Regions from separate parts of the Pontibacillus yanchengensis genome, predicted to be linked through region 1. Evidence: riboswitches for the same ligand, from Rfam matches in the RefSeq annotation. Region 1 holds a riboswitch; the other holds the start of a gene.
The links. A riboswitch is a leader RNA that binds a small molecule or an ion and turns the genes downstream of it on or off. The one in region 1 is predicted to bind FMN.
Positions count from the first base shown of each region.

Region 2: it holds a riboswitch for FMN, as region 1 does, so the genes downstream of both, ribD (bifunctional diaminohydroxyphosphoribosylaminopyrimidine deaminase/5-amino-6-(5-phosphoribosylamino)uracil reductase RibD) here and GLW08_RS20685 (ECF transporter S component) in region 1, are expected to answer to the same signal.

Region 1 covers NZ_WMEU01000013.1:52,370-56,990, forward strand. The annotation lists gene GLW08_RS20675 (GNAT family N-acetyltransferase) at 24-752, opposite strand; gene GLW08_RS20680 (hypothetical protein) at 768-1,103, opposite strand; gene GLW08_RS20685 (ECF transporter S component) at 1,753-2,331, opposite strand; FMN riboswitch at 2,508-2,660, opposite strand; gene GLW08_RS20690 (M20/M25/M40 family metallo-hydrolase) at 2,749-3,807, opposite strand; gene GLW08_RS20695 (SH3 domain-containing protein) at 4,091-4,450, opposite strand.
Region 2 covers NZ_WMEU01000004.1:325,335-329,955, forward strand. The annotation lists gene GLW08_RS14090 (phytoene desaturase family protein) at 1-339, opposite strand, end outside; gene GLW08_RS14095 (OsmC family protein) at 498-950, shown strand; gene GLW08_RS14100 (CBO0543 family protein) at 1,240-1,803, opposite strand; gene GLW08_RS14105 (helix-turn-helix domain-containing protein) at 2,033-2,563, shown strand; FMN riboswitch at 2,696-2,842, shown strand; gene ribD (bifunctional diaminohydroxyphosphoribosylaminopyrimidine deaminase/5-amino-6-(5-phosphoribosylamino)uracil reductase RibD) at 2,998-4,095, shown strand; gene ribE (riboflavin synthase) at 4,100-4,621, shown strand, end outside.

The DNA of each region.
Region 1 (4,621 bases):
ACTACCTCTTATCACCATGCTTTTTAGTTTCCCCTTACACGCTTATATACTTTATAAGATTCCATTATTTCGCATCCATTCCAAATAAATGTATTAACCATAGGCTTATTATGAACACTAGTCGCTCCAATATAATACCTGGCTTGAAAGTCTTGTTGCAATATTCCCAATGCTCTTTGATGTAGTTTTCGACTCTTGCCTTTTCCTCTCTCAGATGGAATGAGCCCAAAATAAAACAATCTCCCTTCATTCATTGTTCCAGGCTCAATATGAGGCATAACAATCCCAATTATCTTTTCTTGCTCATATGCAAGAAGACAAGAATGCTTATATGCCTCCCCCAACTCTTTTTTAACACCCATCATTTGCTCATTCATATGTAAAGAAGAAGGTGCATTAAGAGAACCAGACATTACTTCTAGCCAAGTTTCTTTAAAGGTATCTAAGGATACATGGTGTAATGATGACAAAGTTATTGCTGAATCGAAAGTTATTTCTTCGTTCTGTAATTTCTTCTGTACAAAGAGAGTTTCATCATGGAAATAGAACCCTCTTTGTATTAAAGATTGCTCTACCTGTTCTGGAAAATTGCTATGTACCAGAACGGTTATATTTTTATATTGGTTAAGGAGTTTCTCGGATAATTCATGCTTGACCAACTGCATCATTTCATCTGTGGACAGAACATTTGTATCCTCAATCGTTAGGTATGCATCAGCTTCTATGACTTTAATTTTATCCATAGCTCTCATTTTAAACACTTCCCATTACATTGTCTTATAAAGGGTAATAGTAGGGACCTCCACACTCTGTTTCACTTGCTCATCAAATGTTTGCAACTGACGAATAAGGCTCGGTCGATCAAAAGGAAATCCCTCCACTTGATTCAATTGCAACATCAACTTACTATATAATTTTTGATACCCAGCCCACTTTTCCTTCTCAGCCTGCTCCAACAAAGCCGATAATGTAGCCAAACACTTCGCGACATCCCGATGCTCCCCCTCTAATAGCATCTCTCGACTAATGTGATGGCACTGTACATAATCCTTTTTTTGATTGAACATTTCAGCATAGGCAACTATTTTTTCTTCATAGTGCATAAACACTCCCCCTCACTTGTTCGCCTTTTCTTTACCTTTTTATAATTTTAAACTTATCTTCTCAATGATAAATATAGACAATGGAAAGGCTCATGCGCCTTGACCAAAGCCTGGTCATGTTGCATTTTGCTACAGAGCATAATCAACTATTTTCTCTCTCTTTTACTTTCCGTTGTAGATAACCTTGGGTTAAAAATAACGCTATCATAGGGAGAAGTAAATAAGATACATATTTACCTTCAAAATTCAACGCCAACACTAATACTGCTATCGCAAAAATGTAATATACTACTTTTATTAAAGTTATCATTTTTTCAAGATTGATAAACTCAACTAATAACAAATATTGGTTATTAGTTTATCAAATACAAACATCCTTAAATAGAGTAATTTCCCTTAAAAAACCCTAATCACCAAAAATGGCGATCAGAGTTTTTATGTTTACGATATTACTAAGGTGTTTTACTTCACCGTTTTAGCGCTCCCCTGTTCTTGTTACGTTTCGGGAGGGATAGGATTTGCTTAAAACCAAAAAGGAGTAAGCGCTGGAACGAGACCTGTAAGCGAATGAACTTATACTTTCTTTACGCATAAGAAAAGCCTGCGGCACAATGCCACAGGCTCTATCTACTTTTTATTAAGTGATTCATTACGTTACATTTACTCGCTTTTGTTCAAACCAAGGCTTCAGCTTCACAAACAGTGGTACAAATAAAATACCGACGAGGATTCCTTTGATCACATTAAACGGAATAATCCCCGCTGTGATGTAGCCTAGTTTAGTTCCTTCAAGTTCAAAACCCATCATCCATGAATATGCAGGTAGAATTACAAAGTAATTTAATACAGACATTCCAACAGCCATTACGATTGTTCCTGTCACTAGACCAGATACGACACTTTTTACACTCTTATATCTGTGATAAATCATAGATACAGGTAAAACTAACATCAGCCCTGCAAAGAAGTTTGCAGATGCTCCTATAGGGTCGCCACTTCCAAGTATAAAATGTAATAGATTCTTAATTCCCTCCACAATCACACCAGCGATTGGAGAGAATAATAGTGCAGCAAATAATGCTGGCACATCACTTAAATCTACCTTAAGAAATCCAGGTAAAAGTGGTAAAGGAAAATCTAGTAGCATTAGTAACAGTGAAATTGTGCTCATTAACGATAACGTAATGAGCTTCAAAAGCTTTGATGAGCGCCCTTTGCTTGGTTGCATCATCGATCTCCTCCTTCATCTCTTTCTACCGATTCACATCCCAGATGAAGGTGAGCGAACAGTACCTATTTGATTAAAGTCCATCAAAAAAACCCTCAAGCCATGTTTCATTGACTTCAGGGTTCGTTAAAAAAGACCATAGGCAAATAAAGGTATAAAAATACCTACTTTTCGCTCTACATCTTCTCCCATCCAGACTGTAACTGTCGGTCCCGGATTCTCACCAGGTCCACCGCTCGGCCAAAAAAGGCCTCCCGGGTCACGGACTTAGAACACCAAGTGGGTTCCTCACCGTCGGTCGGGAATTTCACCCTGCCCCGAAGATGGAATCGTTATTTAGTTGAATACTATTCTCATTATAATCAAAAAGAATCAATTTGAACAGCAAAATGTTTTAATTGCCATAAATAGTGTGTATTAGTCTTCCAATGGATTTAAACTTTCCTTTCCTGTCATGCCACTGATCATTTGCACTAGTAAGTCAATTTCTTCCTCCATATCTTGAACACTAGCTGTTTCCACAGGAGAGTGCATGTAACGTAAAGGTAGAGATACTAAACTAACAGGAACACCACGTCCAGTTAAGCGCATTTTGTCTGCGTCTGTCCCTGTCATCCGTGGCGTTAATTCATATTGTACGTTCATATCTAGAGAACGTGCAGCGTTTTCCAATAATCGATTGATTTTCAGATTGATTGGAGCTCCTTTTGCCAACACAGGTCCATGGTCTAAGCGGACATCCCCATATTTATTTTTATTCACATGTGGATAATCCGTAGCGAAGGTAACATCTACTGCAATTGCCATTGAAGGTTCTAAGCCAGCTGCTGCAAAATAAGCTCCACCCATGTTCGTTTCCTCATTCACAGTACTAGCCGCATAGACACCTATATTAATATTTTTTTCAGATAGGCGACGTAATACTTCCGCCACGATAAATGCTCCTGTTCGATTGTCTAATCCCCTACCAGAAATATAGCGATCCATTAATAGTTCTGGCTCTCGTTTATAGACAGCTAAATCCCCAATTTGCACAAATTTTTCTATTTCTTCTTTTGACTTCGCTCCACAATCAATAAATAAATCATCTAACCCAAAGTCACCTTTTAGACCACCATGGTGTTGAGCATTGACTCCAACTACACCAGTAATCGAGCGACCTTGTCCAAGCACAGTAACTTTCATACCTACTGCAGCTTTAGGGTTAATGCCCCCCATTTTATCAAAGTGAAGAAAACCATGGTCATCAATGCGATTAATGACTAGAGCAATTTCATCACAATGTCCAGCCAATAAAATTTTAAAGTCGGCATCTGGATTAAGTACACCAATAACATTACCAGCATTATCAGTACGAATCTCATCAGCAAACGGTTTAATGTATTCCATCCATTTCTTCTGGATGCCCATCTCCATACTTGATGGAGATGCTGTTGTTAATAATTCAAATAAAAAATCTTTTTGTGTATTTTCCATTAGTCAAGTTCCTCCTTAGTATGTATCTCTATATAATCTTACCAATTTCAATTATGAATCACCAAGAATCATGGTTTATATGTAGATTTTTGTTAAAGTTTGGAAACTTAATCAAAAGGGGAAAATAAAATTAGAATGAATGTGACTATATATATAATGTTGCTCAATTAAAAGGAGCGTTATTATGCAGCATCTATATAACGCACCAACATTGAATCGAACGTACATCTTATCTAGACAATAAAAAACATGTAACCCACAGTTCCTAGGTTACATGCACGTTTTATTCTCTGCTTGGTTCGATATGATCCTTCGGCAGCCAGCCTTCTTCGCTTGATGATATCAATCGTCCTCTTATCCACCCATTTAATTCTTCTATTAACTGAAATTTATCTCCGACTTTCACATTTAATTCTTTCGCGACATAATCTCTCATTAACACGCCTTGGTTTTCTTTATATTTATATATAATTTGCTCTGGTACCCATCCCTCGAGGTTTGTCTCTTCAATATAGCAATAAATCCAACGTTCCCACCCTTCAGGTCCACTCAAGCGATCACTAAACGAAACACGATCCCCTATTTTTAGCTGTATAGGTTCTTGTTGGCTGCTTTGATGCTCTTTTATAACCTCAAAAATCATGATTGATACCCCTTTTCCATTACAAGCTAATTCATTTATCCCATTTGTAACGGCAAACCTATTCTACCTAATTCTAACGGGTAATTGTAGCATTAAGATTAAAAACAAACATATCTTTAGAAAACTATAACAATACACACATAAATGTAACAAATTAACAAAAGCAAATAC
Region 2 (4,621 bases), on a different contig from region 1:
TCGGTCCAGCTCATGGAACCATGCTTCTTTTTCACGGTAGTAATGAATCGTCTCATCTCTCATATGAATATTCATGATGGTATCCATACGTTTCATAGGGGGGAGCGCGATTTTCAACTCATCAAAAAGGCGTTTTAACACCCCTCCTTCTTCAAATCCCATTCCAACTGTTGCACCTGCTTGAAAACGATAGCCAGGACGATTGAACTTCCCAGCACATCCACCTAATTCAGATGACGCTTCTAATACAGCAACGGAATACCCTTTTTTTGCTAATAGAGCAGCTGCGCTAAGCCCACCAAACCCTGCTCCAACAACAACCATGTCATACGTAGTCATGTCATCACCTTTTAGCTTTTAGTACTTCCATTATAATCTGTAAACGAACGAACATGTGGCATGGATGTTCCGTTGATGTGCTAAGGTAAGAGAGAGTGAAATTTTTTTGTATTATAAGTTTATATTAGATATGATGGCGATAACGAGGAGGTGCTACAATGGCGAAGCACAATTTTCATTTAACCGCAAAATGGCCTGGGGGACGAAATTCCGTAGGTTCTATTGAAGCAGGTCAATTAAATACAGAGATATCTATTCCACCTGAAATGGACGGTCCTGGCGTAGGGACCAATCCTGATGAGATGCTGCTCGGAGCGGCGTCGACATGCTATATTATTACACTTGGTGCAATGATTGAACGCGCAGAATTACCATTGTACAAGATGGGGATGACCTCAGAAGGAATCGTAGATGTAACAAATGGTGTCATTACGTACGAGGAAATCATTCATCGTCCTTCAGTGTTATTAAAAGAGGACGCTACAGATGAACAAATTGAAAAGCTCGAACAGCTGATTGAAAAAGCAGAATCCAATTGTATGATCTCAAGGGCGGTTAAAGGCAATGTTACCATTTCTCTTGAAGCACATATTGAAGTGTTAGAGAGTTAGAGGTCTGATAGTTTTCGCAAGTAGTTCAATTTTGGAGTGCAAAGAATCGTTGGTACTCTTTAATTGAACTACTTTTTATGTAATGAGCTTTATCTCCTATAAATTCAGGGGAAGTTCTGAGAGGAAGGAGGTTCGATTAAAACCGGCTGCATCACACAGCAACATCGAACTGACCTACGTCCTGTAGGCTCGCCTTACGCAGCAATATCGAACAAACCCACGTCCTCTGTGTGCAACAGCTCATACGTCGCTATCAGGGCGCTTGCGCTTTAGTTCTATTCCTATCCTTCTAGGGTGCACGAGAGTTACTGTTATATTCAATGCGCTCTAGCAAATGGACAAATGCCTTTGTAGCTACACCAATCGCATAATAGATAGGAATCGAATAGTAGCTGTTCCACGTAAGTAATTCATATGCCCCAATCCATCGAAATAAACCGCCTCCAATGTACGTATTAAACAAGGAAACAAGTACGTTTCCTATCAAAAATAACTTCCAACTTCTGCAGTACTGAAACAAAAGCATATAGACAATAGGAAGAAGAGTGAAATTGGCGGGGTCAAAGACCTCTCTCTCCAGTGGTGTGAGCGTATAAGGATAGGTCCAAAATAGATACGAAGCTCCTACTTCATCTAAGAAAAATGACACCAACATGACAAATAAACCCACAATCCAAAGATTGAAAGCTATTGAACGTTCGAATAATTTCCACCAAATAAACCATGGGAAAATAAGGGAGAATAATAAAAACCACCATTGGGGAGTAAAAACAACTTCCTCCTTCCAATATTGTAATTGGGTGGATGAAGAGATTTCTTGTAATTCATGAAGTTTTTGTATGTAGTAGTTCATTGGTTGTCGCCTTCTTTGTATTTTGATTACTTCTTAGTTTAAGTCTGAACGCATTTATATATTCATTATGAAACGGCTGATAAGGAGTAGGATTGTGGCTCAAAGCTACGTTTACGAGCGATGCAAAAGTGTACTATTTTAATAGATGGTAGGTAATGATGTATTCTTTTTGCATATTATTAAAATCCGTATTAGACAAAGAAATAATCATCTTAAAAAGGTGGTAATCATGACAAAACGAGATTGGTTAATCAATATTAGAAATAGCAAACAAATGACTCAACAAGAGGTAGCATATACTGCTTTTATTGATAGAGCTTATTATGCACAAATTGAGTCAGGTGCTCGTAATCCTAGTGGTGATGTAACTAAAAGAATTGGAGATGTGCTAGGGTTTCATTATACGAATTTTGAAAGAGACGAAAACTCTTTTACTGTTTCTCTTCGAAACTCACCGATGACATTAGCTCATTGTGATTTGGATTTGAGATATACTTGGGTTTTTAACCCGATAATGCACCAAGAGTTAAGTGATTTAATTGGAAAAAGGGATACGGATATTTTGAATAATGACGGGTCATTAGCTCTTATGAAACTAAAACGAGATATATTAGAACAGAAAATAGGTATAAGAAGAAAAATAACGTACCCTAATCCAACAGGAACTATTTCTTACGATGTGTACGGACAACCTTTATTAAACGAAAAAGGAATCATGATTGGTGTGACAACAGCAGCAACTGAATTAGTGAATTCCTGATATATATGAACGAAAGGAACCGACTCAATTTAATTCAGTGGGTTTTATTTATATCTTAGTCAAACTTTGGAGGAGCTGAATCAATTGCGATATTGTCGCAAATCAGATATATTATGAATAACAACAAAATAATGTTTCCTTCGGGGTGGGGTGCAATTCCCAACCGGCGGTGATCAAGTGAGATACTTGTAAGCCCGCGACCTGCAAAGTGTATACTTTGTGGCTGATTTGGTGTGAGACCAGAGCCGACGGTAAAAGTCCGGATGGGAGAAGGAATAGGAGTAGAGTCGTATGCAGAGTGGTGCAAGCATCACTTTGACAAAATTCTGTACGTCTGTCTTATTGTAGATGACTTGCTTTATCTAACCCTGGGGAACGTGTATCTTCCTCAGGGTTTTTTGTCTTCATAATAAAATAGAAAGGAGGGCGTAAACGTGAACCAAGACCAACAGTATATGCAACTTGCTATTCAAATGGCTCAAACGACAACAGGCCAAACCACACCAAATCCACATGTAGGTGCTGTTGTTGTGAAGGACGGTGAAGTGCTAGGCATGGGAGCTCATTTGAAGGCTGGTGGGCCACATGCGGAAGTCCATGCACTTCAAATGGCTGGGGAACGTGCTGCAGGTGCTACTATCTATGTGACCCTTGAGCCATGTAGTCACTACGGGAAAACTCCACCTTGCGCAGAGCTCATCGTCCAGTCTGGTATTCAACGTGTCGTTGTGGCAACGCTTGATCCCAATCCCCAGGTTGCTGGGAGAGGGGTAAGACGGATACGAGAAGCTGGAATTGAAGTTGAGATTGGGGTTCTAGAAAAAGAAGCAGATGAATTGAATCAGGTTTTTTATCACTGGATTGCCAATAAAACGCCGTATGTAACATTGAAAACGGCGATGTCCTTGGATGGTAAAATTGCTACCACAACTGGGGAAAGCCAATGGATTACCGGAACGGAAGCAAGAGAGGATGTACATCAGTATAGACACACACATGATGGTATTTTGGTTGGTGTGAATACAGTCATTCATGACGGGCCAAAACTAACGACAAGGCTTCCTCATGGTGGGAAGAATCCAGTTCGTATTGTACTTGATACACATTTACGTACTCCTATCGACACACCTCTCATTCAGTCCCCCGAAGCACCAACATGGATTGTGACAGGGAGTGATGTAGAACAGGATCAAATCAATCACTTCCGCCAGTATGGCCATGTTGAGGTTGTGAAGCTTTCCAGCTCGAATATTTCCATTGAAGAAGTATTACGTGTATTAGGAGAAAAAGGAATTACGTCCTTATTTGTGGAGGGTGGAGCCCAGGTAAATGACGCATTTGTTCGTGCAGGTGCCGTGAACCAAGTTATTCAGTATATCGCACCAAAGTTAATCGGTGGTAAAACAGCTCCAACCCCAATTACGGGTGAAGGAATTGCTAAACTAAGTGAAGCAATTTCTTTGAAAATAGAGGGAGTAATCCAACTAGGTCAAGATATAAAGATTGTTGCGAAGCCAGTAGAACAGGAGTGATCCGATGTTTACAGGTATTATTGAAGAGATCGGAAACGTAAAACGAATAAAACCAGGCCAGGAATCGATGGAATTAGTAGTAGGGGCGTCGGAAATATTAGAAGATGTTCAACTCGGAGATAGCATTTCCGTCAATGGCGTATGCTTAACGGTAACGCATTTTACGGACCAAGAAGCAAGTTTTGATGTTATGCCGGAAACCTTTCGAGCGACCAACTTGCACGAGCTTACGACAGGTAGTGGTGTGAATCTAGAGCGTGCCATGCAAGCGGGTGGCCGTTTTGGTGGACACATGGTTTCCGGTCACGCTGATGGAGTTGGAATCATTACAAGCAAAAAGCCAACGTCGAATGCAGTGTATTATGAAATTGAGCTAGATGCTGAATTAATGGATTACTTCGTATATAAAGGTTCTGTCGCTGTCGATGGCACGAGCTTGACGGTGTTTGGCGTCGGAGAAAATTCGATTACCATTTCGCTGATTCCTCATACGATGGAGCACACTTCTCTTGGAGAAAAGAAAGCT